3 regions of the Flavobacterium sp. C3NV genome follow, and region 3 is predicted to be linked to each of the others. Evidence: riboswitches for the same ligand, from Rfam matches in the RefSeq annotation. Region 3 holds a riboswitch; each other region holds the start of a gene.
What was found. A riboswitch is a leader RNA that binds a small molecule or an ion and turns the genes downstream of it on or off. The one in region 3 is predicted to bind cobalamin.
Positions count from the first base shown of each region.

Region 1: linked by a shared signal. The riboswitch ahead of ACIDC4_RS22655 (DUF5074 domain-containing protein) and the one ahead of ACIDC4_RS10515 (TonB-dependent receptor plug domain-containing protein) in region 3 are both predicted to bind cobalamin.
Region 2: linked by a shared signal. The riboswitch ahead of ACIDC4_RS00830 (TonB-dependent receptor) and the one ahead of ACIDC4_RS10515 (TonB-dependent receptor plug domain-containing protein) in region 3 are both predicted to bind cobalamin.

Region 1 covers NZ_JBKQBJ020000021.1:29,444-40,580, reverse strand. Annotated here, with positions in the region: gene ACIDC4_RS22680 (SusC/RagA family TonB-linked outer membrane protein) at 55-3,126, shown strand; gene ACIDC4_RS22675 (RagB/SusD family nutrient uptake outer membrane protein) at 3,142-4,707, shown strand; gene ACIDC4_RS22670 (SusE domain-containing protein) at 4,718-5,464, shown strand; gene ACIDC4_RS22665 (DUF6814 family protein) at 5,611-5,835, opposite strand; gene ACIDC4_RS22660 (MFS transporter) at 5,847-7,343, opposite strand; cobalamin riboswitch at 7,586-7,777, shown strand; gene ACIDC4_RS22655 (DUF5074 domain-containing protein) at 8,098-9,417, shown strand; tRNA gene ACIDC4_RS22650 (tRNA-Phe) at 9,872-9,947, opposite strand; gene ACIDC4_RS22645 (type III pantothenate kinase) at 10,052-10,783, shown strand; gene bamG (BamG family beta-barrel-assembly machinery protein) at 10,780-11,137, shown strand, end outside.
Region 2 covers NZ_JBKQBJ020000001.1:187,120-198,256, forward strand. Annotated here, with positions in the region: gene ACIDC4_RS00800 (NAD(P)H-dependent oxidoreductase) at 1-97, shown strand, start outside; gene ACIDC4_RS00805 (DUF4465 domain-containing protein) at 181-1,128, opposite strand; gene ACIDC4_RS00810 (hypothetical protein) at 1,187-2,416, opposite strand; gene ACIDC4_RS00815 (hypothetical protein) at 2,424-3,656, opposite strand; gene ACIDC4_RS00820 (cell surface protein) at 3,698-4,984, opposite strand; gene ACIDC4_RS00825 (DUF5074 domain-containing protein) at 4,995-6,140, opposite strand; gene ACIDC4_RS00830 (TonB-dependent receptor) at 6,137-8,185, opposite strand; cobalamin riboswitch at 8,300-8,507, opposite strand; gene ACIDC4_RS00835 (hypothetical protein) at 8,794-9,042, opposite strand; gene ACIDC4_RS00840 (Crp/Fnr family transcriptional regulator) at 9,304-9,867, shown strand; gene ACIDC4_RS00845 (RidA family protein) at 10,041-10,430, shown strand; gene ACIDC4_RS00850 (hypothetical protein) at 10,820-11,065, shown strand; gene ACIDC4_RS00855 (glycoside hydrolase family protein) at 11,095-11,137, opposite strand, start outside.
Region 3 covers NZ_JBKQBJ020000006.1:67,638-78,774, forward strand. Annotated here, with positions in the region: gene ACIDC4_RS10470 (ABC transporter ATP-binding protein) at 1-415, opposite strand, end outside; gene ACIDC4_RS10475 (GxxExxY protein) at 509-922, opposite strand; gene ACIDC4_RS10480 (iron chelate uptake ABC transporter family permease subunit) at 996-2,024, opposite strand; gene ACIDC4_RS10485 (ABC transporter substrate-binding protein) at 2,030-3,172, opposite strand; gene ACIDC4_RS10490 (C1orf53 family protein) at 3,345-3,707, shown strand; gene cobU (bifunctional adenosylcobinamide kinase/adenosylcobinamide-phosphate guanylyltransferase) at 3,935-4,462, shown strand; gene cobT (nicotinate-nucleotide--dimethylbenzimidazole phosphoribosyltransferase) at 4,618-6,297, shown strand; gene ACIDC4_RS10505 (adenosylcobinamide-GDP ribazoletransferase) at 6,363-7,160, shown strand; gene cobC (alpha-ribazole phosphatase) at 7,145-7,678, shown strand; cobalamin riboswitch at 7,745-7,951, shown strand; gene ACIDC4_RS10515 (TonB-dependent receptor plug domain-containing protein) at 7,979-9,841, shown strand; gene ACIDC4_RS10520 (YncE family protein) at 9,847-10,917, shown strand; gene ACIDC4_RS10525 (S41 family peptidase) at 10,991-11,137, opposite strand, start outside.

The sequences.
Region 1 (11,137 bases), on a different contig from region 3:
AAAATTAAAAACTTAACTAACATTCAAAAACTCAAACTAATTTAAACAAAAAGTATGAAAACAATTTACAAAAAGTTGTTATTTTTATTCCTACTGTTACCGTTTAGTGTACTAGCTCAAAGTACCTTAACAGGAACAGTTGCCGATCTGGCAACGGGGCAACCAATCCCGGGAGTAAACGTAAATGTACAGGGTGCTCCAGGCGGATCATCAACAGATTTTGACGGTAAATTTCAGTTATCTAATTTAAAAAATGGAGACAAAATTTTGGTTTCATTTATTGGATACAAAACGTCAACTGTAGTTTTTAATGGTCAAAAAACTATATCGATTTCTTTAGAAGAAGATACCAATCAGCTTAAAGAAGTTGTGGTGCAAGTAGGTTACGGTACTGTTAAGAAAAAAGATGCTACAGGTGCGGTAACGGTTTTATCTGCCAATCAGCTTAATAAAGGACCGGTTGGTTCTGCAGATCAGCTGCTTGTAGGTAGAGCTTCTGGAGTTAGAATTACTACAGATGGTGGTATGCCAGATGCAAACCCAAATATTAGAATTAGAGGTGGAAGTTCATTATCAGGAAATAACAATCCGTTGATTATTATTGATGGTGTGCCAATTGATAATACCAATCCGGCAGGAATTTCTAATCCATTAACATTGATAAACCCTAACGATATTGATTCGTTTACGATTTTAAAAGATGCATCAGCTACTGCTATTTATGGTTCAAGAGCATCAAATGGTGTGATCATTGTTACGACTAAAAAAGGTGTTAGTGGTGCTCCAAAATTTACTTTCTCGTCTAATATAACTATTGGTAAGGTAAATAATCCTGTTGATATGATGACTGGAACTCAATTTACTTCTTTTATGCAAAAGTATCATCCTGATTACACCAATTTATTAGGTGTACCTGATGGTAGTGGTGCGCTTGATAATCCGGCAACTCCTCAAATCGAAGGAAGAAAGTTGTATAATACAGACTGGCAGGATTTAATTTACAGAACCTCTTTCTCTAGTGACAATAACTTTAGTGCAAGAGCAAACTTATTTGGTAAAATTCCATTTAGAGCTTCTGTTGGTTATGCTAAAAATGAAGGTGTTGTAAGAACAAATGATCTTGAAAGATATACAGGATCTATCAAACTTTCACCGGTTTTATTAGATAATCATTTGAAAATTGATGTGAATGCTAAAGGTATTTCTGTTAAAAAGAATGCTATAGATGCTGATGCTGTTATTGGTAGTGCTTTAGGAATGGATCCTACTAAACCGGCATATGCAGATCCTAATTCACCAAATAATATATTTGGCGGATATTATCAGTTGCTTAATACTAATAAATCTATCAATGGAGCACAAAATCCGTTAGCAATTTTGAATCAGAGATCTCGTCCTGAGGAAGTTCAGAAATTATTAGGAAACATTGAATTAGATTATAAAATGCCATTTTTGGAATCTTTAAGAGCTGTTGTGAATGGTGGTATCGAAGCATCTAAATCAAAAATTAGAGAGTCATATACAGATAATGCTCTTCAGACATATAAGATAGATAATTCTGCAGCGACAACTCCTCCAACTTATGTGTTTAATCCAGGTTTAAATTATGCCGAAGATCAAACTGTTACGAATAAAACATTAGATGCTTATTTTGTATATAACAAAAGTTTGACAGGATTTGTAACCAGAGTTGATGCTCAGGCTGGTTATTCTTATCAAAACTTTAAAACTGACGGAACTAAGGAAAATTATAGATATAGTACCGTAAATGGTTTAAGAGAGTTAACTCCAAACCCGGCAAATAATGCTAATAACAGATATTATAACGAGAGAAACTTACAATCGTTTTTTGGAAGAGCTAATTTTGATTTAGTAGACAAATATTTATTTACGTTTACTTTAAGAGCAGATGGATCGTCTTTGTTTAAAGAGGATAAAAGATGGGGTTATTTCCCAGCAGCGGGTGTGGCATGGAGAATGAAAGACGAATCATTCTTAAAAGATTCTAAGACTTTTAAAGACTTAAAATTAAGATTAGGTTACGGTATTACAGGACAACAGGATATAACGGGTGTTGCGGGATCTTATCCTTACAGTGCGTTATTTGCGCCAACTAGTACCTCAAGTACTTATATTCCTGGAGTAAATGGTTATTCTGCTAAACCTTATAACGAGAATTTAACATGGGAAAAGACAACGACTTATAACGTAGGAATTGATTTTGATCTTTTTGAAAAAAGTATTGTTACCGGTAGTATCGATGCTTACCAAAAATATACAAAAGATTTACTTTCTGTAGTTTCAGCGGCTCCAGGACAAGCTTTAACAAATGAGTTTGTTGCTAATGTAGGAAGCATGAAAAATAAAGGTGTCGAAGGAAACTTAAATGTTAAAGTGATCAATAGTGAGGATTTCAATTTATCTCTAAACGGAAACATTGCTTATAATATTGGTGAAATTACAGATTTGAATAACAGAACTACAAACGTTGATAATGCATCAGGTATTCCGGTAGGAACAGGACAAAAGATTGCTTACAATACAGTTGGTCAGCAACCTTATTCGGCTTGGGTATTTCAACAAGTTTATGATTCAAACAACAGACCGGTAGAAAATGCTTTTGTTGATAAAAACGGAGATGGTGTTATCAATGATAGCGATAGATATTATGTGGCTTTAAGACCAAACTGGACCTATGGTTTAGGATTAACAGCTTCGTACAAACAGTTTGATTTATCAACGACTTTCAATGGTCAGATAGGAGGAAAAGTGTACAATGCAAGAAAACTTCAGTCTGGATTTATTGATAAGGCATTGCCTGCAAATTCAACTAGTTTAACGAATGTTTTGAATACTGAATTTGATTTTCAAACTATAAACGGAAACGTTCCATTTTCTGATTATTACTTAGAAGATGCAAGCTTTTTACGTTGCCAGAACATAACTCTTGGGTATAATTTTGACAAAGCAATTAAAGGTGCTGTTTTAAGATTGTATGCTTCAGCTAATAATGTATTTATTGTAACTAATTATACAGGGGTTGATCCGGAGAATTTCAATGCAATTGATAATAATTTCTATCCAAGATCAAGAACTTTCAGTTTTGGTCTGAATTTAGACTTTTAATAAAAAAATATAAAGATGAATCAATTTAAATTTAAGATTATAGGAGCTGCTTTTGTTCTATTCTTATTCACTGCTTGTGTAGATGACTTAAATACAGAACCAAAAGTAGAATTGACATTGGATAAGCTTTTAGAGCAGGATCCAAATGCTGTAGACGGTTTAGTTTCTAAAATTTACGGAACTTTTGCTCTTTCAGGTCCTGATGGCCCAGATTCTTCAGATATTACTACAAAAGATAATGGAGAAGCTGCTTTTTTAAGAAGTATTATCAACTTACAGGATTTCTCTGCAGATGGTATGAAAAACCGTTGGGGAGATGATGGTTTAGATCAGTTAACAACAACAACTGGGTGGAATGGGAATAATAAATTCTTTAGATACTTATTCGACAGGGCTTATTATACTATTTCTCAGTCAAGTAATTTAATTAAAATTTTAAAAACATCTAAAGCGAATATTCCGGACAGAGAAAACCATATTGCTGAATTGCGTTTTTTAAGAGCCTTATCTTATTATTACATTACAGATTGTTTTGGTAAAGGAGCTATTACGACTGAAGATGATATTAATACTTCTACTCCAAAAAAGGAATCAACAAGAAAAGAACTTTTTGCTTTTATAGAGTCTGAATTGAAAGAAGTTGAAGGTACTATTACAGCAACAAAATCTTACGGTAAAGCAGATAAAAATGTAGTAAGAATGCTTTTGGCAAAATTATACCTAAATGCAGAAGTGTATACAGGAACTCAAAGATATGATGATGCTTTATTGTATTCTAAAAAAGTAATTGATGAAGGCGGTTATACTCTTGCTCCAAGTTTTGCAAGTGTGTTTTCAGGAGACAACAATACTTCACCGGAAATTATCTATACTTTAATTGCAGATGCTGTGGTAAGCCAGGGTTATGGTAACACAACTTATATCATCAATGGAAATTTAAGTACAGAAACAATGAATCCTAATAATTATGGTGCAACTGATGGTTGGAGTGGTCATAGGGCTACAAAAGCCTGGTACGGACTGTTTAATAATGGAAATCTTGTTGATTCTCCGGATGACAGAGCAAAATTATTCTTTACAACAGGACATTCGTATGAAATGAATGATTATAAAAAATGGACAGACGGTTATCCTAGTGTAAAATTTACAAACAAAAACTTTGTAGGAACTACAAATGCAACAAGTTTTGCGAACACAGATTTTCCTTTGTTCAGATTGTCTGATGCTTACTTAATGTATGCTGAGTGTGTTGTAAGAGGAGCAAGTGGAGGTTCTGCAGGATTAGCTTTAGAATATGTGAATAAAGTGAGAACAAGATCACATGCAGGAGAAATAAATGCAGGAGAATTAAACCTTGATTTCATTTTGAAAGAAAGAGGTAGAGAATTGAACCTTGAAGGACACAGAAGACAAGATTTAATTCGATTTGGAAAATTCACTGGAGGATCTTACTTATGGCCATGGAAAGGTGGAGTAAAAGATGGAGTTGCAATTCCTGAAACTTACAACTTGTACCCAATCCCTACAAGTGCGTTACAGGCGAATTCACAGTTAACTCAAAATCCAGGTTATTCATCTTAATACGAGAAATATGAAAAATATATTAAAACTAAGTGTATTTGCACTGTTATTTATATCAGCTACAGCTTGTGATTCAGATGATGATCTTACTGTAGTTACGCCATCAAAAGCAGCTGTACTGGCAATTCCTGCCGAAGGATCAGTTTTTGTTCTTGATAAACTAACACCTAATGAAGTAGTTGCGACCTTTACATGGGATGCTGCGCAATATGGAGGTGCTCCAATGGCTATAAGTTATGAACTTCAAATGGCAAAATCAGGAACAGACTTTAAAGATGTAGTTGTAGTTTCTGTAACAACAACAAATAAGGTAGCGGTAACAAGTGGAGAACTTAATGCAGCAGCGCTTAATGCCGGATTAACGGCTTTTGAATCTCAAGATGCTGATATTCGTATTAAGTCATATGTTGGGGCAAGAGGTATTGTTCAGTATTCAAATGTGATCAAAATAGCTGTTACTTCTTATTCTGCCTGGGACAATTGGGGAATGATTGGTTCTGCAACGCCTAATGGATGGAATGATCCGGATACTAATCTAGAGTATGATTTAGCAACTAAAACATACTCCTATACAGGACCACTGGTAGTTGGGGAGTACAAATTCAGACTTGACGATAAATGGGATACTAACTATGGTGATGATGGTAATAATTTATCATTAGAAGCCGGAGGTGCTAATATTCCAGTTACTGTTGCAGGAGATTATACAATCATTGTTGATTTTATTGGAAAAAAATACACGATTACAAAAAACTAATGTTTTCTGATAATTAAAAAAAGGGCTATCTCTTTGAGATGGCCCTTTTTAAAATATACTTGCTAAGTAAAGATTTTGGTTTGGTTAGTAATGCAAAAGGGCTGTTCTATGTAATATAGACAGCCCTTTTCTCATTAATCGTAGTATTATTTCTCTTTGTTGTATTCTCCAATTACGGCAAAATAGCCAAAAGTTCCCAATCCTAACACAATGAGAGGAGTAAGAATAAAAAGGATAATGATTCCAAATACTAAATCATCCTGTTGGTCTGACAGGAGTTTGGGTAAGCCAAATTCGAATATGCAAAAATAGGCCGCTGCAACTGCAAGGATAATCCACAAAACACCTAAAATTTGTTTGATCGCATTCATAGTTTATAATATTAAAGGTGATTAGTTTTATTTTTATTATCGATATAAATCATTCCAATTACAAAACAGACTGAAGCTATAATAATAGGGTACCAAAGTCCGTCGAGATAAAATTCCGCTTTTCCGGCTGCTTTAGAATGCGTTACAAAATAGGTTGAAATAGCAGGAAGCAAACCTCCAAAAATCCCATTACCAACATGATAAGGCAGAGACATTGAAGTGTATCTGATTTTTGTTGGAAACATTTCGACCAAAAATGCCGCAATAGGTCCGTATACCATCGTAACAAATAAAACCTGAATGAAAACTAAGAAAATTAAAGTCCACTCATCGCTTGAATTGATAGTAATCGAAGTGGTAATCTGAGCATCTTTTTTGCCTGAAAAATGCGTCTTTTTCTCTAAGAAAGAAGTTCCGTCTGAATATTTTTTATGTGTGGTATAGATAGAATCGTTGTCTTTATTGACCTCGATTGTTTCTTTTGTGGCCTGAGTAAGTTCAGTTTTGTAGCTTACATCTGTGGTATTGTACATCATTTTATAAATAGGCCTGTAGAACAAAATGGCAAGAAGCATTCCGCCCATCATGATATATTTTCGTCCTATTTTATCACTCAGCCATCCAAAGAAAATAAAAAACGGAGTACCTAATAATAATGCAATACCTAGTAATCCATCGACTTGCGAAGAATCGATATTCATTACGGTTTTCATGAAACTCATGGCATAAAACTGACCGGTGTACCAAACAACACCTTGCCCCATTGTGGCTCCAAATAAAGCGAGTAACACAAATTTAAGGTTGTATCGGTTTCCGAAACTTTCTTTTAGAGGATTTGTACTTGTTGTACCTTCTTTTTTAGCTTTGGCAAAAACCGGAGATTCGTCCATGTTTTTACGAATTAAATAAGAAACACCCACCATAACAATCGAAACCCAAAATGGTACACGCCATCCCCAGGAATCAAAATCTTCAGGAGAAAGTACATTTTTGGTGGCCAGAATAACCATTAACGAAATGAATAAACCAACCGTAGCTGTAGTCTGAATCCATGACGTCCAATATCCTTTTTGTCCAACAGGAGCATGCTCTGCAACATAAGTTGCTGCCCCGCCGTATTCTCCACCAAGCGCTAATCCTTGTAATAAACGCAGAATCAATACTAATAAAGGAGCCATAAAACCAATCGTTTCATAACTAGGAATACAGCCTATTAAAAAAGTAGAGCCTCCCATTAATAATAAGGTAGCCATAAAAGTATATTTTCGGCCAATAATATCTCCGAGTCTTCCAAAGAACAAAGCGCCAAAAGGTCTCACAACAAATCCGGCAGCAAAAGTGGCTAAAGTCGATAAAAAAGCCGCGGTTGGATTATCGCTAGGGAAAAATTTAGTTGAAATTACAACCGCCAAACTCCCAAAAATATAGAAATCGTACCATTCGATCATAGTACCCATTGATGAGGCTGAAATTACTTTCCAGATGCCTTTTGTAGAAGTTTTACTCATAAACTAATTTGTATACTTGGTAATAATTAAAATTATTAAATATTTTTTAACGAATATAAAAGATAATTTTTTATTTAATTGATACTTTTTTAACAAATAGTGTTTATTTGTTGATTTAACATTTATTCAGTAAATCAAAGCTTTATAAATTGAATAAGTTATAGTTTGCAACAAATGCTCAAGGCCTTTAAAATAAAGAACTCTTGCTTTATTACGAAAGAAAACACTAGTTTTGCAGCTCAAATTTTAGAACAGAAAATGGTTGTCATATTGATACAATATTGACATTAAAAGGGAATTTGGTGTAAATCCAAAACTGTCCCGCAGCTGTAAGCTCATTAACTGAAACCCTTTAATACGTCACTTTTCATTTTGAAAGGGAAGGCTGGGTGTAGGGAGCAAGTCAGAAGACCTGCCATTTTTATAGTAATAAATAGCTTTCGGGGATTGAAGCTTGAATTAAGAACAATACATTTCACTTTGTGTGATCATGTATGGTTTAATTATTCTATTCTCGTAAGCCAAAAATAGAGTTTATGAGATTTTTTTTCTGCAAATATGATATCGTCAAAACAATTTCTTTCAAGATGTTTTTCTACGCGATTCATTCTTTTTCTTCATTAAAAAAAAATCATTAAAACGTATTGTTGTACAAGATGTTGCTTTTACAAAAGTTTATTTATATAACTTTTGAAAGGGTAAATTGTATTTCGATTTAAAGATTTAAGTAATATAATTTTTTAAATATTTAATAATGAAAAACCAATTTTTTTCCAAACCATTAATTGCAATCGCCTCTTTGATGCTGCTGACAGTTTCGTGTAATAATGATGATGATTTTACAGCGCCGCCTGTAATAAAAGGCGAACAGCAACTAAAAGATACTTTGACCATTGGAAAAACGCTACAATTAAGCTCGAAATTAGCAGATAGAAAGAATGTTTCTTTTGAATGGGCCGTAGACGGAAAAGTAGTAGGATCTGATTCTACTTATATCTTTAAACCAGAAACAAGAGGAGATTTTAAAATTACAATGACGGCCAAAAATGATGGCGGAAACGTAGCTCTTACTTATGATATTCATGCATGGGGAGCTTATGAAAACGGTTTTTTTATGATCAACGAAGGATGGTTTGGTCACGGAACGGGAACGGTAGGGTTTTACAGATATGATACAAAAGCGGTAGAAGACAGTGTTTTTGTAAAAGTAAATCCGGATAAGGATTTAAAACCGACATCGTCTACATTAGAATTTGGAACGATCATTAATAAAAAACTATTTTTAGTTTCTAAAGTTGGCGGACCAGTGGTAGTTGCTGATGCTTATTCGCTTAAAGAAGAAAAAAGAATTGCGGCTAAAGGTGGAAACGACTGGCGCGCTGTGGTTGGTCTTGATGAAAATCAGGCTCTTTTGACGTCGAGTAAAGGGATATTTAAGCTTAATCTTAATACGATGGAAGTGAGCGGACAAATTGATGGTATTACCGGTCAGGTAGGAGATATCGTGAAGTCTAACGGGTATGTTTTTGCATTGTCTGCTTCAAAAGGAGTGATTGTTATTAATGCTTCGACATTGGCCATCGAAAAAACTATTCCGGGTATGGTTTTAGGATTTGCTGTAACCGATGATAAAAAAGTATGGGCAGCAGGAGGTAAAAACCTTATTAGTATAGATTCAAATACTCTTGAAGTAAAAGAAATTCCATTAGGTTTTCAGGCTTACGGAAGTTGGGGAGCATGGCATCCGGGATCTATTACAGCGGCTAAAAATGATATTTTTATTGCTAAAAACGGAAGTTTTAGCGGTGGTAAAGAAGTTTACAAATACACTGGAACTCCGGAGTCCTTGACGGCACCTTTTATTACATTAACAAATTCGAATATCTTATATGGTGCAGGAATTGGTTATGATCGAAAGAAAAATACTTTGGTTCTAAATACATTAAATGAAGGTTTTGGGGTGAATTTCTCTATTAATAATCTTTATTTATTTAATGCTGATTCAGGAGTTAAAACAGCTTCGGTAAATTATTCGGGATATTATTTCCCGGCGGTTTCTGTATTTCATCAATAATTTTTTTTGAAGGTGATTTAACTGCGAAAAAATTTAACCGCAAGGAACGCTAAGATTTACGCAAAGGTTCGCAAAGTTTTATTATAAAGCTTTGTGAACCTTTTTTTGTGTATTATAACGTGTCCCGTGGTTGAAACCACGGGCTGTATTTGAAATGCAACAGCGTGTAGAGTATATATTAATGCTGGAATTTTTTTAGTACAATATAAACATAGCCAACGGTTTTGACCGTTGGGACACAATATTGGTAAGATTCAATAGGCTTTTTGGCGCAATCAAAAACTAAAAAAAAACACAAAGTTCGCAAAACTTTTTATCGTAAAGCTTTGCGAACTTTGTGTTTTCTCAACATAACGTTAGGTGAAAATCTTAGTGATCTTTGCGGTAAAAAAAAATAGCGGTAAAGTCAGGAAAGTGTTAAAAACAAAAAACCCGAATATTGCTATTCGGGTTGTGGTGGTACCTCCAGGGATCGAACCAGGGACACATGGATTTTCAGTCCATTGCTCTACCATCTGAGCTAAGGTACCGTTTTGTGCTCAATGCGGGTGCAAAGATAGAATCATTTTTCGTTTATCCAAAACATTTTTTTAAAAAAATCAATTCGTATCTTCGCAATGGTAAAGAAATAAATATGATTTTAACAATTGATGTTGGTAATACTCGAATTAAAGCTGCTGTTTTTGAGGAGAGTACTGTTCTTGAAAATTTTGTTTTTGAGAAAAATGAGCTTGAAGAAAAAATTAAAAAAATTTTAAAAAAATTTTCAGACTGCTCCGATTTGGTCGTTGCATCGGTCGGAAAAATAGAAAAAGAATCTTTTTTGGCTTTCGAAAAAGAATTAAATGTTCATTTTTTTACTCATGAAGATGCTTTTCCTTTCGTAAATAAATATGCGACTCCAAAAACGTTAGGAATCGACAGGATGATTTTGGCTTCCGGAGCTACTTTGCAGTTTCCTAAACAAAACAGGTTGGTAATCGATGCGGGAACTTGTATTACCTACGATTTTATCGACGAAAACGACAATTATTTGGGGGGAGCAATTTCTCCAGGCTTACGATTGCGTTATGAGGCATTACATAACTACACGGCCAAGTTGCCTTTACTGACTTTTGAAACGCCTGAAAACTATATAGGAAACTCAACAAAACAGGCCATTCATTCGGGAGTTGCAAATGGGTTCGTCTATGAGATTGATGGTTTTATCGATGAATATCGGGCAAACTTTTCAAATTTTATAATAATTTTAACGGGAGGAGATGCAGTTTTTTTGGCTAAACGATTAAAAAATACCATATTTGCCAATTCAAATTTCCTTTTAGAAAGTTTGAATCAAACATTTCAATATAAAAATCGACAATGATTAAAAAAATTATAGTAAGCGCTTGTTTGCTTATCTCGTTCGTTTCATTTGCTCAACAGGGTGCGTCTCCTTATTCTTTCTTCGGAATTGGGGATGTTAGATTTAAAGGAACTCTTGAAAATAGGTCTATGGCAGGAGTTTCTGTAGAGCAGGATAGTATCCATTTGAATATTGAAAATCCGGCAAGTTATGCCAGTTTGAGACAAACTACTTTTACAGTTGGGGGGACTTTTGCAAGTGCAAAACTAAAAACGACAGAAGAATCTGCAAAATCACAAAGATCTACTTTCGATTATTTGGCATTAGGAATTCCTATGGGGAAATTTGGTGCAGCTTTTGGTTTGGTTCCTGTAA
Region 2 (11,137 bases), on a different contig from region 3:
ACCTCTGTTTGCTTTTTATGGGGCAGAACTTCATCCAAATCCTGAAAAAATTGAAAAAAGTGCGGGAGAATATATCTCTTTTCTGGAATCTTTATAAAATGTATTTTATCAGGTAAAATAGATTCATAAAAAAAGCTGCAAGGTTTCTTGCAGCTTTCATCAATTACCAGATTAATACATTTAATCTACACGTTTTACAGAAAGTTTGTCTAAACAAAAATAAGCTGCAGTATTCATTCCATACACTAAATCTGAATCTGTAGAAGTCATTTGGAAAACAAGGTATTTTACTTCTCCTAAATCTTGAAGATTACTTGCATTTACGTTTATCCACCCTGTAGGCATTACCAGAGAAGATCCTGTATGGTTGGCTAATGTATGTACTATAGGATTTGTAATTGTTCCGTCTTCGTTTACTCCATAAATTAATAATTTGAAAGAATCACCTGAAGTGAATGCTCTTGCAAATCCATCTCCGTACAAACAACCGTAATATGGCCATGGGTGCATGTTTATTTTTAATCCTTCGACTTTATATAATCCTGTGTTTCCAATTTTAATCCAGTTAGAAAAACTGCTTTCACTAAAAGTAGTTCCTTGTGGATTTTTAGGATCTAAATAGCTTGACCAATACGCCACGATATAAGGATCTCCAGTTGTTCCCGGAGTTCCCGCTGCAATTGTAGAAGAAGTACCAAAACCGCTTCCGGCCATTGTTCCCCATTGATGAGGTACCCATCCGTCAGATCCTCCAGGACCTGAACCAGAACCGTAATCTGTAATGTCATTTACATTAGACACGATAAAACCATCCCAATAATTATAACCTGAAGAGGTAGCGGTATGCGAAAATGTAAAGATATCTACATTTAAATTTGTGTTAGACACATACGTGTTTTCCCAGTATTTACCGCCGGTTGTTGTGATGCCGCTGGTTAATAATGCACTGGTTAAATTAAGCGTTGATGTGGTTCCAATTGCAGGATCTGTTACTGTTCTTTTTGTTATACCACTGGCATTTTTCGCTACTGCACTTGCATTTTCGTTGCTTAAAGGCGCATCATCATTGTTACAGGATGAGAGTCCTAAGAGTAGACCTACTGATAAAAAATAAAGTACTTTTTTCATAATTTATAAAATTTAGGGTTAATATTCGTCTTTAGTTAATTTTAAATAAGGGTGGTTCTTACTTACTTGCTTTAGGAAAATTCAAATCTTCGGCTTGGGTAAAGAAGTTGGTTACCAAGTCTGTAGCGCCTGCTTCTGCATATGACGAAACATATACTTTAACAAAATCGATTCCCGGTAAATGAACTTTCTTTCCGTTATTATCTACAGCCCAGCTAATATCTATTGATGGATCTTTGATACCTCCGTAACCCCACTCAAAAGTTCCTATGTTATAGGTTGTTCCGTCTCCGTCGCTTACATCTTTTACCGGCAAATATACTTTTGTACCTTTTAGGGTATAAGATTCTCCCATCCATTGTGGATAATAATTATAGCGTCTCCATTTTTTTGTTCTGGTAATAAAAGCGGATGCATTTTTATTATCTGTCCATTTAATATATTCTTTATCAAACTGCCAGTCTTTTGTACCTGGAACGGCTGCTTTAGCCGCATCTGGTTTGTGGTATGTAATTTCATAATTCTTTACTGTAGTCGATTTATGATATTCACTACCGGCGATTTCGTACCATTCGTTTTCATCTGCAATGCCATTTTTATTTGCATCATAAGCAACATATATGCTCGCAGGAGAAAATTTGGTGCTACCGCTATTTTCATTCATTAGAACCGTAAAATCACGTTTACCGTACGCGTTTATTACTGTATGATCAAATGCTGTAATGATAAATCCTCCAAAAGTTCCTAACGGAACTGCGTTTCCTTCTGTAAGATCTGACTGAACTCTTTCAAGAGCTTCTGTTTTGGTTGCAAAGGAAAAACTATCAAAATTAAAGGCCGGAGCAGGTAAATAATCAATAAGCGATAATGCTTTTGAAGTATAGGTTTTACCCGTTTCTGCAACAGTAACTTTTGTAGACGCTTGTTTTACCAATTTACCTAATGTTACAGCTAAATCTACTGTATAACTAGCTGCTTTGGGTGCTATAAACTGTAAGGTCTTAGTGTCACCAATAACAGAATCTTTTACCGCTCCGTTTGCTCCGGTTACTTTTACTGTCCATTTGTATTTTGCAAGTTCAGCATCACCGTATTCAATAAGTACTTCCGGCTCTACCGTTACTGCATTATATCTGCTTACTGTAAAATCTGAGGCTAATTTTAATGAAAGAGTAGCTTCTTTTACGGGTTGCGTATCAGGGTTTTCTTGTTTTGAATCATCATTGCTGCAGCAGTAAAAAGTGCCAATAGCCGCCAGAAATAAACTATGTTTTAAATACTTTTTCATATTCTTATTATTTTACTTTTTTTAAGTTGTATTTTTTTAATAAATGAAGATCTCCGGCTCCTGCAAACTTAGTAGCCATAGAAGATTGCTGATGGCAAAGTCCCATTGGTTCGCTCACACAGTTGACTACTTTTATAAAATTAATTCCCGGCAAATTGGCTTTATTCCCGTTTTTATCTACAGCCCAGTCGATATCAATATTTGAATCTACTGCATTTGCATATCCCCATTGTGGAGGTGTAAAATTCCACAATGTAGTTTGCCCCGGACGTGCGGTAACAAAATCTACATTCAGTTTTGTACCTTCGTAAGTAACAGCAGTTTGAGTTGCCCATAAAGGATAATATTCCTTTTTACTCTTTGATCTTGGCAAATAGTAGGATTCCGGTGAATTATTTTCGCAAAAGATGTGCTCACGATCTGAAAACATATCATTAGGTCCGCCTACTACTACAGGTGTTCCTGCAGCTTTTTTATGATAGGTGATTTTAAAATTCTTTATGGTGTTTGCTTTTGTGTGCTGACTTCCTATTATTTCATACCATTCATCTTCATCAGGTTTTCCGTTACCGTTTTTATCATAAGCGACATATACTATTCCCGGTGCCGGCGGATTAGCCTGATCTGTTAAATCTCCTCCGTATAATTTAAAATCGCTTTGTCCCGGAACATTCACAACAGTATGATCGAAACCTACAATGATAGAACCTCCAAAACCTCCTAAGTCCAGTTGGTATCCAACATTGGTTTCATTAATTCTGCCCAATGCCGTTCGCACTACATCTTCTTTTTTAAATCCGTCTTTGTATAAATCATTGGCAAACATTCCCGGTGCCGGATCAAAATCAAAAATACTTGTAATGTATGGGTTGTAATTTTTGGTCTCGTTCGTTACGTTTACGATTGTTTTTTTACTGCCTTTTTTGTCTCCTGAAGTAACGTTCAAAGTCAGTTCATAAGCTCCCGCGTAAATAGCAACAAAACGTAAATCTTTTGTGTTTCCTACAATAGAATCTGTCTTTTGGTTCACCGGATTTTTAGTCAAAATCCATTCGTAAACAGGGCTTGCAACTTCAGCAGAAGCCGGAATATTAAGGACGCTAAATGTCGATGTTTCGTATTTTTCCTGAAGTGTAACTGCGATCTTTTCTTCAGCTTTATCATCATCATTGTTGCTGCTGCAGCTTGTAAAAACGGCTGCAAAAGCAATTAATAATAAATGGGTAAGGTTTTTTTTCATGGTTTTTGGTATTATAATTTTAATTTAATATTCTGATTTATCTACTTTCGGGTAGGAATATTTTCTCCCAAAAGGTGCAAATCTGTTGCTCCCATTATTTCGGTAGAAGTTTCGCCTAACCATCCCGCCTGCTGGTTGAGACCATTATACACTTTTACAAAATCTACTCCCGGAAGGTGAATTTTGTTTCCGTTTTTATCAATTGCCCAATCAATATCAATAGCCGAATCATCGTCGTTGTTGGGTGCGTTATCGGCATATCCGTAAAGAAATGCGTACTGAACAAAATAACTTCCTGTTCCGCTTTCATCAACCGCATTGTCCGGTAATCTGGTTCCTTTAAAAGTGAGGCTTGGCTGATCTTTAAGCCATTTTGGCCAGTAATCTAATGAGTGATTGTAGGCGTTGTTTTGTGCCAGATAACCATCTTTACCCTGATTGTCTTTCCAGTAGATATATTCTATATCAGTAAAAAGTACAGTTCCGGTTCCGCCTCCGGGAACAGGTACTTTGTTGGGATCTGGTCTGTAATAAGTAATTTCATAATTATGAATCGTTTTTTCCATGTTGTGTCCTGCACCTTCTATTTCGTACCATTCATCATCCGGAAGTCCGTTTTTATTTTTATCGTAAGAAACCATAATAACGCCCGCTTCACTGCTCCCGCCTCGCATAGAAGTGTCAGGATTAGGATTAGCATCTGCCCAAAATGCATTACCTAAAACCCTAAAATCACGTTTCCCTTTTATGTTTACTATGGTATGGTCAAATCCAAAAACGATGTAACCACCAAATGCTCCAAGCGAAATAAGATCTCCGTTTTTCTTGGCGAGGTATGTATTGGCTCTGGCCAAAATTCTTTCGGCCGTTTCTCCGTCATTGGCTGCCGGTAAATCATTTATAAACTGTCCCGGTGCCGGTTTAAACTCAAATACTTTGTCGATAAAAGTTTTATATTCCTTTGTTTCTTTGGTTACATTTACTTTTACTTTTTGCGTTTGCATCATTCCCTGATCGTTGATCAGTGACGTCAGTTCATAAACGCCAACTTCGGTCGCTGCAAATAAAGTTTCTTTGGCTGTAACATCAGAAAATGCATAATTATCAGATGGTCCTTTTGTCACGCTCCATGTAAATTTAGCCTCTGTACTTAACCCATTATGTGCTGTAACTGCAACTATTTTAGACCGTTGTACACTATATTCATTTTCAACAATAGTTTCTCCGATATCATCGTCATTCGAACCACTATCAGAACAATTGGTAAGTGTTAGTGCTACTAATACAAGCACTACGAATCGAAAATGTTTTAAAAAGTTGTGATACATTTTTTTCATTTTAATTTTTAGTTATAAAAGCAATATGTGCAGGAATATTCCCTGCTGTAGTTTTCCATTTTAGTTTGCCTTCGGGCGTAAAGCAATAGATGTAGCCTGTTACCACATAATTTTGTGCATCGGTAATATAAATTTCCTTGGTTTCAGAATTTATCTGAAGTCCGTACGGAATCATAATTTGTTTCTCGGTACCGTCTGTAATAATCTTATCGCTTATTACTTTCTTTGTTTTTGTATCTAATATTCCATAAGTCACTTTATTACTATTGGTGAGGTAACTCCATGAAACACTGTAGTAATAGAGCAAATCGTCAACGAGACACATTCCTAAAACCGGCATATCGAGCTGCATTTTTTTCTCATCAGTTTTAGTATCAATTACAAAAAGATTCGAAGGAGTGTTGTAATAATCTCCTCTGGAACTCACATAAATATCTCCCCTGCTGTCGATTTCCATGCTGTAGAGATTAATGCCTACATCTATCTTTTTTATTTCGGTGAAAGTTTCAAGATCGATTACAGATACGGTTCTGTCGTAATTGGGAACCCTGTAACCTCCGGAATTGGCAACGTAAAGTTTCCCATTGTGTACCACCATTTGTTCGGGCTGATAACCCACATTTACTTTTCGTTTTATTTCTAATGATGTTGTATCGATTTCTGCCACAAAACCTATTTCGGCATTTGGGTCAATCGCTACAGGACCTGCATAAGAACTTACATAGGCTTTATCTTTATAGAAAGCCACATATCGACAATTGGGAATGTCTATTTTTTTGATGCGTTTTGCCGTCCATTTATCAATAACTTCTACTTTGTTCGAAACATTGATTACCGCATAAACCTTGTTACCGTAGATTTGAATATCATTTCCAACATCACCCAGTTCTTTTACAACTGTTGGGTTTCGTTCTGAATAAATATCGGTGGTATAATTTCCTGTCCTGTAATTGAATATATCAATACTGGCTCTGTTCATTCCCATATTACCTTCGTTAAGAAGATAAAATCCCTCTATTTTACCGTCGCTTCTTGGCGCAGCTACACTTTTATCCGAAGACGGAAAAATCGTTTCCTCTTCCCTACAGGAAACAAAAGCAAGGGTTATCAATAAACCGAGGACTAATTTTGTTGTGATCTTTTTCATAGCTCGATACTTATTATAAATTTCATTGTACGACCCGGCATAGGATAATTATAAATTACCTCATATTGCTGATCGAAGACATTGTTGAGTTCTATTGCGCCTTTCATTTTATAATGCTGAAATGCAAAAGATTTCTGCACTGCCAAATCGTGTGTATACCAAGGCTGAACTTCGTTGACTTTTATATTATTAACATTACCATTGTATCGTTTTCCTACGTATACAAAACTGTAGTTGAAGTTCCAGGTTTCGTATTCGGCATTTAAAATTCCGGATCCGCTATGCCATGGCGTATAAGGGATTTGGTCTCCGTAAGATGATAATTCCAGACCGCCAAATTTTGTGTAATCCCTGTTTTCAGAATAGGTATAAGTAAGATTTGTGGTTAAGTTTACTTTACCAAGATGCATGCCCATATTCAAGACAGATTCTACTCCTTGTCCTTTTACCTGTCCCATATTGGTCATCATCCAGCGAAATAAATTTCCTGTTGGCGCTGCTACTATTTTGTCTTTGGTATTGGTGTAATATCCATCAACCTGAAAAGATATTTTATCGAAGAATCCTTTATTTAAAAGTAGATTATAAGTAAAACCAATATCGTACTGATTCATATATTCAGGTCTTAAAGTACTCGAACCAACCATTGTATAATACAAATCATTAAAAGTGGGCATTCTGAAAATACGTTTTGCAAATGCTCTTACATTAAAATCGTACTCCTTAAAAGGTGTATAGCCTAAAAATAAGGCAGGCGTAAATTCTTTTTTATCGGGGGCTTTTGCATTGTAGCGCACTTCTTCCTGAACATAAGTTCCTACAACGCTTCCCAATGCTTTAAAACCACCATATCTGTACGAACTTGCCAAAGAAAATAATGCTGTATAACGCTGCGGAAAAGAAAACTGAGTATTTATTCCTTTTCTGGTTGCATTTAATCTATTGTACTGAAAATCTGTAGACAATGAAACATCCCAGTTCGATACTATACTGTACATGTTGACTGCCGATACATAATATTCCTGCTGATAATAACTATCATCAGATTGTGCGCCTTCGGTTACGGTTTCGCCTAAAATATTGGTAGTATCTCTTGCCACATAATGCGTGTAATCGTAAGCATATTTTGCTTTGGCCTGAAACTTATATCTTTTGGTAAAATCTTTAATGAAAGTTCCTTGCGCGAAAAAATTCTTATCGTATTGTCTGAAACCATCAGAAAATTTATTCTCGACAATCGCTCCCGGAGCTCCTCGATCAGAATCATAATAATACACTTTGGCATCCCAGGAACCGTTATTAATTTTTCCGTAAAGTCCGGATTCAAATCGTAAAGCTTCTATATCGCTATTGTGTCTGGTGGCAGTGGTATCGTAGGCTACAGATCCGTCGAGATTATTTCTTTTGTATCTAAATTTGTATTGTCCGTTTGATTTGATGTATTCTGAACTTACGTTCATGCTGACTTTATCGCTCAGTTTTTGTTCCCATCTAAAAGAAGGATCAAAATAATTGATGGACATGGTTTTAAACCTTACCAGTAAATTTGTTTTTTTATCCCCAACAAAAACAGGACGTTTTGTTCTTAAATAAATGGTCGAGGCGGCTGAAAAGTCTTTTGCCGACTGAAAAATTTCACTTTTCTGTCCGTTGTATAATGTTAGGGATTCCATGTCATCCAGGGAATATTTACCCAGATCAGTGACTCCGTTTTGCGCGTTACCCAACTGAATACCATCGTAAAAAACACCTACATGATGTGTACCCATATTACGTACATCGACCGTTTTAAGTCCGCCGAGACCGCCATAATCCTTAATTTGAATTCCTGCAAAATATCTCAATGCATCGGCAACATTATGGCTTGCTAAATTCTCCAGTAATTTTCCTGAAAGACTTTGTACGGGAATTACTTCCTGATACGGTTTACCTTTTAGAATAACTTCTTTTAAAACACGTAAACTGTCATTAGATACTTGCGAATGAAGCAAATATGGAGCAAGAAATAAGAAAAAGAATAAGAGTAATTTTTTTGTATTATACATCACTGATTTAATTAAATAAACTTCGCGGATGTAGTAATCAAAAAGCAAAAAGAGAGAATCCCGCTATGCAATAGCAGGTCAATTCTTGTTGTTCGACTTTATTCCACGAAAGCCTTAAACTATGTGATTATGGCAGGTCTCCTGACTTGTTCCATCTTTAAACAACCTTCTCATTCGCCGCGGCGAACAATGGCATTAGTAACGTTTAAAGACTTATCTAGAACTTACAGTAGCGGGTCTGCTCAGGATTTGCACCTGATTCCCTTTTAACTATTTTCTTTTATTTTTCTAAAGAAAACAGACCAAAATCTGACGTAAAGATATGATTATCTTTATAAAAAGAAGTATAATGCAACGAAATTACATTTTTAACAATCAATTAACAAAAATGCTATTAATAATAGAAGTGACTTAAAAACACGTTTTTGCCAAATTAATTTTGAGTTAAAATACAGCTGTAAGATTGGCAACGATTTCGATCGTTGGGACTTGGAGAATTGGGTTCTAAAACACGTAACCCAAGTTTGAAACCTTGGGCTATCGTTAATAGGATTAGAAATTAAGGATCTAATAAAATGTATTTTTTTTTATAAGCGATAAATATTTTATTATCTGAAAATTGTTATGGTATCTGCCAAATTTTCTTTGTAGATAAATGCTTTGATAAATTCCTGGACTTCATTTGTAGTTTCAGAAGGAGTTGCGAAAGAATTGATATGAAACTCATCATCCTGATCCAGGATGTGAATAATTTCGGTATAGCCTTTAGAGATTAAACTACCCTTTAATTTAATAATATTCAACTGTTGTTGACTATCCAACTCCTTACGAACTTTTAGTTTTATAGCTTTATCCATTTGTAAATATTTTAAATTATTTGACTCAGATTCATTCTCAAATATAAATATTAATTCGTTACTAATGTTCCTAAAATTGCTTTATAAAACATTATTTATCAACACACTAATAAACAAAAGTTTAAGAAATTGTTATTAATTTTATTAAATCGTTATCTACTTCTTAAATTTAATTTTCTTATCTTTTATGCTACTCGCAAAATTGATATCGCTAATAAAAGCTTCTCTTTTATTAAAATTTCAATAACTTTGGATGCTACTATGCACAATCAACTTAGAGAACATATCGAGAAAATAATTCCTCTTACAGATGAAGAGTTTGCTTTTGTGTCTTCTCATTTTACTGTCAAAAAATTTAAGAAACATCAGTTTCTTATTCAGGAAGGTGATTCTGTCAAGCATTCTTATTTTATCATTTCGGGACTTTTAAAATTGGTTTATACTGATGAGAAAGCAAAGCAGCATGTTGTTTCTTTTGCTATGGAAGATTGGTGGGAAAGTGATTACTATGCCTTTTTTACCCAAACTGAAGCTACAATGTCATTAGAATGCCTTGAAGATACTGAAGTACTTTGCTGCTCGTTTGAAGATTATAAAAACCTATGCAACGGTTTGCAAAAAATGGAGCGCTTTTTTTTGGAGAAAGCCACTTTTGGTTTTCTGGGATCTCAACGCCGCATTATTTCCTGGCAGACTTCTAACTCTAAAGAACGTTACGACCAATTATTAAAACAATATCCTTCACTCCTGCAGCGTGTTCCCAAAAGTCTTATTGCTTCGTATTTAGGCGTTTCGCGCGAAACGCTAAGTCGATTATCTTCCTGATGTGACAATTCTCACATCAAAATCGTGAAAAATGTCACGAGTACTTTCCAGCCGTTATGCTCAATTTTGTATTACAATTTTAAACTGTAATCGTGAAAAAAACGGCAAACCTTTTAGCATTACTATTATTAACTACGATGCCTGTATTGGCACAAACGAAAAAAGGAAAACAAATGGAAAAAAGAGAATTTAATCCTTGGGAATGGCAAAATCAACGCAGTTATGTACAAGCTGTTGAAGTAAAAAATCCGCAAGGAACATTGTATGTTTCAGGACAAACGGCAATAAGTGCAGACGGGATTTCCAGCAACGAAAACATGGAATCGCAAATAAAACTGGCATTAAAAAATCTGGAACAAGTTATTAACGAAGCCGGATATGAATGCAGCGGAATTGTTAGGTTGAATATCTATACTACCGCGACTGATGAACTATGGCCACATTTTAATCTTATTCAGGATTGGGTGGCGAAACATGGTATGAAACAAGCTACAACTTTACTGGAAGTAAAAAGTCTTTTTGAAACTTTAAAAGTTGAACTGGAAGCGACTGTTGTAAAATAAAGTCTTCATGATATAAAAAAAAGCTGTGTCTTTCTTTTCAGGAAAAACGCAGCTTTTTTGTTTATTTTTTTTTTAAATTGAAAAATCAATTCAATTTATTTACTTTTTGAAAAGTTTTAAAATAAAAAAGAAGTGAAATCTTCTTACAATTTTCACCTGTAAGCAATAGTCTTTCAAACGGTTATCTAAAAAAAACATATAATTCCGTCTATTTTTTTTAATTTTTTGCCTTATATTTCAAAACTAAAAATTCAATTTTTACGTAATTACCTGAAACGATAGTCTTGTAATAAGATAAATTCAATTCACTGGTACGTTTTTGGAAAAATATTGAATTTTATCTTATTCCTGATTATCGTTATTTTTATTAAATTTTAAGAATATTAAGTTTGGACAATATTAATGTACTAAGATTAAAAAGAACTTTAGCTTACCTGGAAAGCAAACAACGTGAATTAAAAAGACAAAATGAAAACGATACCCGAAGTCTTGAGTCTATGATAAAATATCTTAAAAAAGATATGCTGGAACAGTTTAAATTGACAGAGTATGACATTTACATAAAAGGCGAAATCTACAATACCGAAACTTTTATTCAAAGCGTAAAAAGTATTATAGATACTAATTCTAAGTAACTCCATCACAATCTGTCAAAGTATATTGATTATTGAGCTATTTTATTATACTCATCAATTGCTTTATTAGGA
Region 3 (11,137 bases):
GAGCCAAATGTTCGATTTGTGTCAGTTCTAATGCTTCCTGAACTTTCTCGATATCTGTTTGGGTTAAAGTGCCAATCCAGTTGGTGTATGGCTGACGGCCTAATGCCACTAATTCGAAAACAGAAAGATTACTTGGCGGTAATTTCTCGGTTAATACCAAACTTAGATTTTGGGCTAAATCAAGAGGTTTGTAACTGTTTATATTTTTATCGTTCAGAAAAACAGTTCCTGATAGTGGTTCCTGAATTCCTGTAATCGTACGTAATAAAGTCGATTTCCCAATTCCGTTTGCTCCTATTAATGAAATGAGTTTTCCTGAAGTTAAATTCAAATTCAGATTCTCGGCAATAACCACAGTTGCTTTCTTGGACTTATAGCCAATGCTTAAATTTGAAGTTTCTAAAATAGTCCTCATACTGCTTATTTTTTAAACACATAGAAACATAGGTTTCTTGTCTTATAAAAAAGGAAATTAAAATTTACTCGTAAATTAAACATAGCTGCAACCTTAATATTTTGGAAGCAATCTGAAATATTCATTCACAAAAGTTTTTTGACCTTCTTTAAAAATATTAAAACAATTAAAATTAATTATAATTCCTTTTGGTGCTTTTAAAAGTTTCATATAAGTCAAAAGTTGAGCTTGATGTACTGCATTTATTTCTGAAACTGTTTTCAATTCCACTACCAAACAATTTTCAACAAATAAATCACATCTGAAATCTGCAATTAACTCTTTCTCTTTATATATTATCGGTACTTTCATCTCTGTGAAAAAATTTAATTTTCTTTGTGAGAGTTCCTCTTTCAAACATTGGTGATAAACATTTTCAAGCAATCCTTTTCCAATTATTTTATGGACTTCAATAGAAGCTCCTAAAACTTCGTACGTTAATTCATCTAAGTATTTTTGAGTAATCATTAATTTTTTAATTGAAATAAAAACTATGTTTCTATGTGTTTAAAAAACCAAGATACTATTTTATTGTAAGTTTTTACTGAAAATTTCTTTTTCTCATTAATAAATATACAACAACAGGTGCACCAATTATCGATGTTATGGCATTAATAGGCAATGTTGTGTCTAATCCCGGTAATTGGGATGCCATGTCACAAAACAGCATGATGATGCCGCCGTAAAAAAATGTGCTCCAATACAAAACGGCGTGATTACTGGTTTGAAATGTTAGTTTTGCAATGTGCGGAACTGCTAAACCTATAAACGCTATTGGGCCTGCAAATGCGGTAACACTTCCGGCCAAAATACTTGTGGCGAATATGATAATGAGTCTTGCTTCTTTATAATTCAATCCCATGCTTTTAGCATAATTTTCGCCAAGAAGCAGTGCATTTAGCGGTTTGATGCTGCTGGCACTTAAAAGCAATCCAAAACCAACACAAACTGCCAGGATAGAAATAGATGTCCACGAAAGATTTCCGAGGCTTCCTAACGACCAAAAAGTAAATTTCTGCAATTGTTCGGCTGAACTAAAATAAGTTAATACCCCAACGATAGCGCTTGTAAAACTACCAAACATAAGCCCTACAATTAAAATTGCCATTGTGTTTCGTAAACGTTGTGCTACTAACAAAACCAGCATTAAAACCAGGATACTTCCTAATGTTGAGGCGAACACGATTCCGTATGGTGATAATAAAATTACGTTTAAAAATGATGGTAAAAACCCTGCTCCTAAAATCACAATGGCTACGGCTAGTATTGCTCCGGAACTTAATCCTAAAACATCCGGACCTGCCAACGGATTCCTGAATAAGGTTTGCATTAAAAGTCCGCTTATAGACAGACCTACACCAACTAACATTGCCGTAATTGCTTTTGGCAAACGATAATTGATAATGATATATTCCCAGGTCGATTTACTGGCCTGACCGCCTGTTAAACTTGTATATACTTCTTTGAACGGAATGGTAATAGAACCCAAACTTATGTCCATAAAAAACATGAATAAAAGTGCTAAACCAAGTACCGAAAACAGGATTATATTTCGCTTTTTATTGATCAATACGCTTAGTTTAATTTTGATGCAAAAGTAAATTCGTAGCTTGGCAATAAATCAGGATGAAATATTTTGATATAATCTTTCAATACTAAATCCGGGCGGCTTGGAGCCAATTCATAATAAACAGTTCCTCCGGTTGCTCCGTATTTACCTTCGAATGTATAAACATTTTTATTTTTAAACGCATCAAACTGACTGTAATGCGGATTCGTTTTTTCTATTTCGGCTAAAGTTTTAAACGATCCTGAAGCTATCCAGAAATTGGCAGTTTTGGCTTTTACCAATATTTTTTCAAAAGATAAACCTTCGCTTCCCGTTCCTTTTAAGTCTGCCCATAAATAATTGGCATGAGCGTCTGCCATAAATTGTGCTACCCAGCTATTTCCTTTGGCTACATACCAAACATCTTCGTACATAGAACCGTATAAAACAGTTGAAGTGGCAGGTTTATCAGCCACTAACTTTTGGGCCTGATCGTAACTCAAAACAATTTTATCAAATAATTCTTTGGCTTTGTCTTCTTTACCGAATAAAGCTCCGTACAGTTTGATCCATTCTGCTTTTCCTAGTGGAGACTGCTCCATCCAGTCGGCCTGAATTAAAACACTTAAACCACTTTTTTTCAAATTATCCAGCGCCGGATTGTTGTTGTCTACACCAAAAGTTACAATCAAATCCGGAGACAATTCGATTAATTGCTCGATATTTAATTTTTCGTTTTCACCTACATTTTTAACTGATCCTTTATCGATTAAAGCTCTGGTTTTCTCAGATGAAACATAATCAGTATGCGGAAAACCTACCAGTTTATCTTCTACTTCTAACATTTCAAGAAACGGAATATTGGTTGTTGAGGTTACTACAACAGATTCTAAAGGCACCTTTATTGTGGTATATTTTTGTAAACTGTCCGGAACCTTAGCTTCTTTCTCTTTTAGAACATAAGTAAATTTTGCATTGGCATTTGGCCAAGGCTCTGTTACGGTTACAACTGAATATCCTTCGTGTTTTACAATAGAAAGTCCGGATGCGTACTCAATACTGTTTTTTGCATTGACAGCTTTTGCAACGGTTTCAGTCTCATTTTTTTTACATCCAACAAGAAGAAAAAGAGGTAGAATAAAAATCAATTTCGGAAATAAATGTTTCATATATAAGTTATCTTATTTTAAGGAATAGTTTTTGATTTCTGGATTTTCACATCAAATTTAAATCATCACCATTTCATAATTTACGTTTTGATAGTGACAAAGGTAACGCAATTTCTATTTTTTTTTATTTATCTTTATTCTTACAAAATGCAACAAATACCACATTTAACCTATGAATAGCATAAAAACAAAAGTTTGCTCTAGCTGCGAATCTTCTTTTACTTGTGGGGATACTTCAGCCGAAAACAAATGTTGGTGCAATGATTTCCCTCCTATTTTTAATCTTTCTGACGGCGGCGATTGCCTCTGCCCTGTTTGTTTTAAAGAAGCTTGCGAAGACAAAATTGATGCTTATGTAGAAACAATGACACCTCAAAAAGCGCTTATAAACAAAGCAACAGCTTTACCCAAACAAGAGAAATTAATTGAAGGAATCGATTATTATATCGAAAATGGCAATTATGTTTTTAAAACGTGGTTTCATCTAAAAAGAGGTTCTTGCTGCGGAAACGACTGTAGACATTGTCCTTATTAGTTTTGAGTTATTAATTATGAGTTTTGAGTTATAAGTTGTGAGTGCATTATTAATTTGCAACATTGACTAAACTATTAATATTTGAAACAAGTAAACTCTCAAAACCTAATTTCAAGATCTAATCTTAACATCTAACTCATAATTCATTACTCATAACTCAAAACTCATAATTCAAAACTCATAATTCACAACTCATAACTCACAACTCATAACTCATAACTCAAAAAATGATTTACTTAATTACCGGAGGCGAACGATCAGGAAAAAGCAGTTATGCCCAAAACCTGGCTTTACAACTTACAGATTCACCAATTTATGTAGCAACGGCCAGAAAATGGGATGCAGATTTCCAGAACAGAATCGACCGTCATCAACAGGAACGTGATGAACGATGGACAAATATTGAGGAGGAAAAGTATTTAAGTAAAATTGATTTTACCCAAAAAGTAGTGCTTATAGATTGTGTGACACTTTGGCTAACCAACTTTTTTACAGACCATCAATACGATGTAAATTTAAGTCTGGAAGAAGCTAAAAAAGAGTTTCTTTCGATCGCCAATCAAAAAAATGCTACACTGATTATTGTGACCAACGAAATTGGAATGGGCGTTCATGCCGAAACTCATATTGGCAGAAAATTTACCGAATTGCAAGGCTGGATGAATCAGTTTCTGGCTTCGAATGCTGATGAGGTGGTTTTGATGGTTTCAGGAATTCCGGTTAAGATTAAGGAGTCAAATTCCAAAACTGGATAAGGAAATTCCAAAATTTAAAATTCCAAATTCCAACCTTATACTTTATCTTTACTTAAATCTTTAAATTTTCAAACTGCAATTTGATTTTTGCAATTGATATTGTCATTGACATTGAATTGGAATTTGGAATTTAAAAATTGTAATTTAAAGAATTTATGAGCTACTTAGATGATATTTTAAAATCGCGTCGCGATACCCGACATTTTACTGCTGATGAAGTTCCTGATGAAGTGATTGAGAAAGCTTTACAAGCCGGACATTGGGCGCCATCTGTTGGATTGACCGATGCTACACGTTATTTTATAATTAAGTCTGATGAAGTTAAAACGGCTGTAAAAAATCTGTTTTTAGATTATAATAAAAAGGCTGAGGAACTTACCGATAATCCGGAACAAAAAGAGCATTACAAATCGTTGAAGCTTGAAGCAATCGAAGAAGCGCCAATTGGACTTATTATTGCGTATGATCGATCGGTTCTAAATCAGTTCACGATTGGGACTGTGGGTAGTAACGAAGCGGTAAAATTTAGTTCGGTTTGTGCGGCACAAAATATCTGGCTTTCGCTTACGGAACAAGGTTACGGCATGGGTTGGGTTTCGATTTTAGATTATTATCAATTTAAAAAGATTCTTGATTTACCTGAAAACATAGAGCCTTTGGGTTATTTCTGTATTGGAAAACCGGCAACGAATTACGACAATCAACCGATGTTACAACAATTGCATTGGAAACAAAAATCTGAAGCTCCGGTTTGTATCGAAATTAAAAACGTTACTAAAAATTCTATTGTAGATTTTAATCTAAAAGTTAAAAAATCGGCTGAACCAAAACCTGATTTCGGTATACTTTTACAGGAAAAAATAGATTCTAAAACCAAACCTATTGGGTCTTTAGGAACTCTTGAAAAACTGGCTTTTCAGATGGCAATGGTTTTTGAAACTCTGAATCCGAAAATAACAAATCCCAATATAATAGTTTTTGCAGCTGATCACGGCATTGCAAATCATGGCGTGAGTGCTTATCCGCAAGATGTTACCCGACAAATGGTGGGTAATTTTCTGGAAGGCGGTGCAGCAATAAATGTATTTTGTAATCAAAATGATATTCGGTTATCGATTGTAGATGCAGGGGTAAATTATGATTTTCCCACCAATGCGAATTTGATTCATGCCAAAATTGCCAAAGGAACACAGTCGTTTTTACACATTCCTGCCATGAGCGAAATCGAATTGCAATTGTGTTTCGAGAAAGGAAAATCGATCGTTGAAGACATTGCTAAAACTGGTTCTAACTGTATTGGCTTTGGCGAAATGGGAATTGGAAATACTTCTACCGCTTCTGTTTTAATGAGTCTTTTAACGGGTTTACCTATCGAAGATTGTGTTGGAAAAGGAACAGGAGTTGAAGATGAAAAATTAATTGAAAAACAAAACATTCTAAAAAGCGCCATTGAAAATTATTCCGGTCAAGCCGAATTAAAACAACAGCTCGCCTATTTTGGAGGTTTTGAAATTATACAAATCGCCAGCGGAATGTTGACTGCCTTCGAGAACAAAATGCTGATTTTGGTTGATGGTTTTATTTGCAGCGTTGCCTTTTTGATTGCTGTTAAAATTAATCCTGACATTAAAAATAATGCCGTTTTCTGTCATTGTTCTGCCGAGAAAGCGCATCAAAAGCTTCTTGATTATTTAGATGCAAAACCTATTTTAAATCTGGATTTGCGCTTGGGAGAAGGAACAGGTTGTGCAATTGCTTTCCCTGTTTTAAAATCAGCTGAAACTTTTTTGAATGATATGGCAAGTTTTGAAAGTGCGGGCATTAGTAGGAAATGAAAAAGTCGCAGTTTTCAGTTTCAGTTTTCAGTCTTAACCTTAAATTTATAATCACCTTTTTTTAAATGAAAAAAGAACTACAAATTTTTTTTACCTCTTTAATGTTTTACACCAGAATTCCGTGTCCGAAAAACATTGACCATCATCCTGATTATTTAAACAAGGCGACTCGTTATTTTCCTTTAATTGGCTGGATTGTGGGAAGCATTTCTTTTCTGGCTTTCTATCTTTTTTCTCTTTTTCTTTCTGTAGAAACTGCGGTGATTTTCGCCCTAATTATTTCTGTCCTTACCACGGGAGCTTTTCATGAAGATGGTTTTGCAGATGTTTGTGATGGTTTTGGCGGAGGCTGGACCAAAGAAAAAATCCTGATCATTATGAAAGACAGTGCTATTGGTGCTTATGGAGCAATTGGTTTGGTTTTACTTTTTTTATTGAAATTCAAATTGCTTTCAGAATCTGTTTCACTTTTTAAAGGAGATAGTTCTATAGCCCTTTTTCAGGTTTTTATTTTATTTGTTTCGGCTCATGCTTTAAGTCGTTTGGCAGCTATCTCTATTATTTTTACACATGAATATTCCAGAGACGATGCTTCGAGTAAAAGTAAACCTATTGCTAAAAACCATTCCTGGAAAGAAGTTTTTGGTTCGTTTTTCTTCGGATTGCTTCCTCTTTTCGTTTTCTCCTATTTTCAATATAAATTCCTTTTGGCATTAATACCGGTTTTTATAATGCGATTTTTTCTAGCACGTTATTTCCAGAAATGGATTGATGGTTATACGGGAGATTGCCTTGGTGCAACACAACAGGTTTGCGAGGTTGTTTATTATTTAAGTATTCTTTTGATATGGAAGTTTATCTAGTTCGTCACACTGAAACGATTTGCGAAAAAGGAGTTTGCTACGGACAATCGGATGTGGGTTTAGCAGAACCCTTTGAGTCTGTTTTTGAAAATATTGTTTCGCAATTACCTCCTGAAGCAATAATTTTTTCCAGTCCATTGAAACGTTGTGTGATATTAGCCGAATACATTCAAAGTAACATTAAAGCAATTTCATTTGAAAAAGAAGATCGTTTGATGGAAATGAATTTTGGCGATTGGGAAATGAAAAACTGGAATGAAATTTCGCCGGAGCAGCTTAATCCCTGGATGGAAGACTTTGTAAATATTAGCGTTTCCAATGGCGAATCGTTTATAGCATTACACGAACGAGTTGGTGATTTTTTATCTCAAATTTCAAAAGAAATAAGAAAACCTATCATTATTGTAGCGCACGCTGGAGTAATTCGTAGCATTTTATGTCATCATACTTCCTTGCCGCTAAAAGATGCTTTTAATAACAAAGTAGATTTTGGTGAGGTAATAAAAATAGCACTTTAAATACGTTTTGTTTAGAATTTATTCTTAATAGTGAAACAAATTAGAAAATTCGACATTTTTAACTTTATCTTTGCAAATAATTAAGGTTGTGTTATTTCGAAACACATTAAAAGGGAATCAAGTAATAATCAAATCTTGAGCTGTACCCGCAACTGTAAGCTTAGTTCTAAAAAGAACGATTGTTGTTAACTACAAACCACTGCTCGCCCCCGCGAACGGGAAGGTAAACAACAAGACGCAAGCCAGGAGACCTGCCTATGTAACCAATATCGAGCTCTCGGGAAAAAGAGTTTAGAAATTATGACATTGAAAAAACTTTTTGCTTTTTGTTTATTGTTCTTGTGCCAGATTATTGTAGCGCAGAGAGATACTATTAATAACTTAAAAGAAGTTATTGTATCTGATGTTAATCTTAAAAAGTACTCCGCCTCACAATCGGTTCTGGTATTGAATGATTCGGTTATCAATAAAAATGCATCTTCTTTAACATCCCTTTTAAATTATAATACTGTCATTTATTTTAAGGAAAACGGTCTTGGTATGACATCCGGACCTTCTTTTAGAGGAACGACTGCGGCACAAACTGCTGTTATCTGGAATGGAATAAATATTAATTCACAATTTTTAGGTCAGACGGATTTCAATACCGTTGGAACAAGAGATTTTAATTCTATAGCTGTCAAAGCTGGTGGAGGAAGCGTTTTATACGGAAGCAGTGCAATCGGCGGAAGCATTCACCTTAATAATGATTTGAGATTTAAAAATGAATTTTCGAATCAGGTATTTTTTAGCTTGGGAAGTTACAATACTTTAAGCGCCAACTATCGCATTAATGCATCTTCTGATAAATATAGTCTACAGGTAAATATTTCCAGAAATAGCTCTGATAATGATTTTAAGTATCCCGGCACAACAGATCAGAGAAACATAAATGGTGAATATTATAATACCAGCATGAACACCACTTTTGGGTATAAAATAAATGCTAAAAACACCATAAAAGCATACAGCCAGTTTTATGATGCAGAACGTCATTTTTCGTTAATTACACCCTCAGAAAGCAAAACAAAATACAACGATTTTAATACCCGAAATTTATTAGAATGGGAAATTTTATTCAATCGTTTTACTTCAAAATTGAAAGTGGCGCATATTGGGGAATCTTATAAATATTTTAGCAATATAGATTCTGAACTATTTACATATGGTAAAGTTGAAACTTCTATCATAAAATATGATTTGGCTTTTGATGTAAATGATAAAATCAAACTAAACGCTATTGTCGATTACAGCCGTAATAAAGGATATGGTTCGAGTATCGATAATGCAAAAAGAGAAGTTGGTTCGGCTAGTTTATTGTTAAGTCATTTGGTGACTGACAAATGGGATTATAATGCCAGCATACGTCAGGAAGTAACCGATAATTTTGGAAATCCATTCCTGTTTTCTTTTGGAACACGTTATCAATTCACTGATTTTTATCGTGTGAAATTTAACGCCTCAAAAAATTTCAGAATGCCCACATACAATGATTTGTTTTGGGAAGGAAGCGGTAATCCTGATCTAAGACCTGAAACTTCTTATCAGGCAGAAATTGGCAATGAATTTTTTACAAAGAATTTTTCTGTTTCTCTAACCACCTATTATAATTCCATCAAAGACTTATTACGCTGGGTTCCAACTGAGGGAAGCGGCGGCGCGTGGTCACCTGAAAACACAGATAAAGTGAGAGCTTATGGTGCCGAAATACTAGTAGAATGGAGACCAAAAATAGGAAACAACCATTTTACGGTTAACGGAACTTACGCTTATACGGTTTCTGAAAGTAAACAATTAATAAAAGGAGAATCTGTTTACAAGCAATTGATTTATGTTCCTTACCACAAACTAACAGGATCTGTTTCTTATAATTGGAAAAAAGTATCTTCTTATTTTCAATATTTATACAACGGAGATGCTTACACAACGCCTTTTAACAATCCTGCAAGTAAAGTAAAAGATTACAACATTGGAAATATTGGTATTGATTACGATTTTGGAAAAAAGAACAGTTATAAACTTGGAATACAGGCTTTAAATATCTGGAATGAAAATTACCAACCCGTTGCCAGCAGACAAATGCCGGGAAGAAATTATACAATATACATAAACCTTAATTTTTAAATACAATGAAAAGATTTAACAAACTATTCTTAACTGTCATACTAAGCTCGGCATTTTTTGTGTCATGTAGCAGTGATAATGATGATACTACACCGGAACCTCGTGGAAATTACGAAGGCGGATTATTTATTGCAAATGAAGGTCAATTTCTTAAATCGAATGGAAATGTATCTTATCTATCAGATGATTTAAAAATTGAAAATAATGTTTTTTCTTTATTAAATCCTGAAAAAACAACAAATGACATTATTCAATGCATTGGTTTTAATGGAGATTTCGCTTATCTGGTTGTAAATAATTCTAATAAAATTGAAGTAGTAAACAGATATACTTTTAAGAGCGTTGCTACTATTACTGCAAGTATCAAAAATCCTAGATATATCGCTTTTGCAAATGGAAAAGGATATGTTACAAACTGGGGAGTAGGAGAAGATGCTAATGATGATTATGTAGGGATTCTTGACCTTGCTACAAACACGATAACATCTAAAATTCCTGTAGTTGAAGGACCTGAAAAAATAATTGAAAACGGTGGTAAACTTTATGTGACTCACAAAGGAGGTTATAACTTCGGAAATTCATTAACTGTAATTAATTCTGCAACTAACTCAGTGGTAACTAACTTTGTAGTAGGTGATATGCCGTCAGCATTGGTAAAAGATAATGGAAGCTTGTATATTTTATGTGAAGGATATCCTAACTACGCTCCTACCCAAACAGCTGGTAAATTAGTAAAGGTTAATTTAAGCAGTAATACTGTTACCTCGACTCTTAGTTTTGAAGGTATAACACATCCTGGATTTTTAGATATCGAAAACGATAAATTATATTACACTATTGACAGTAATATTTACTCTCTTTCTACAAGCGCTACAGCTTTACCAGCTGCCCCAGTTTTCAAGGCTACAGAGGTTACTTCACTTTATGGTTTAGCAGTAAAAAACAGCAAAATATATGTTGCAGACAGAGTAAATGGTGTAGATAATGGAGATATTTATATCTATTCTCTAACAGGAAAACTTGCTAATGATTTTAGCGTAGGTGTTAATCCAAACGGATTTTACTTTAACAACTAAATCTTAGAATAGAATTAGTTTATTATTTTGGATAAAACAAGGCTTTCATTTCTGAAAGCCTTGTTTATGTTTATTATTTTAGTGATTTTAAAAGTCCTTCCGGTGCATCTTTTACATACATCTGATTTCTTACACCATCCATTGCTTTGGTATCTGTAAAATTCTTTAGAGCTATACCTTTATCCAGTTGCGCTTTTTTACCCGTTGCGCCTGTAATTTG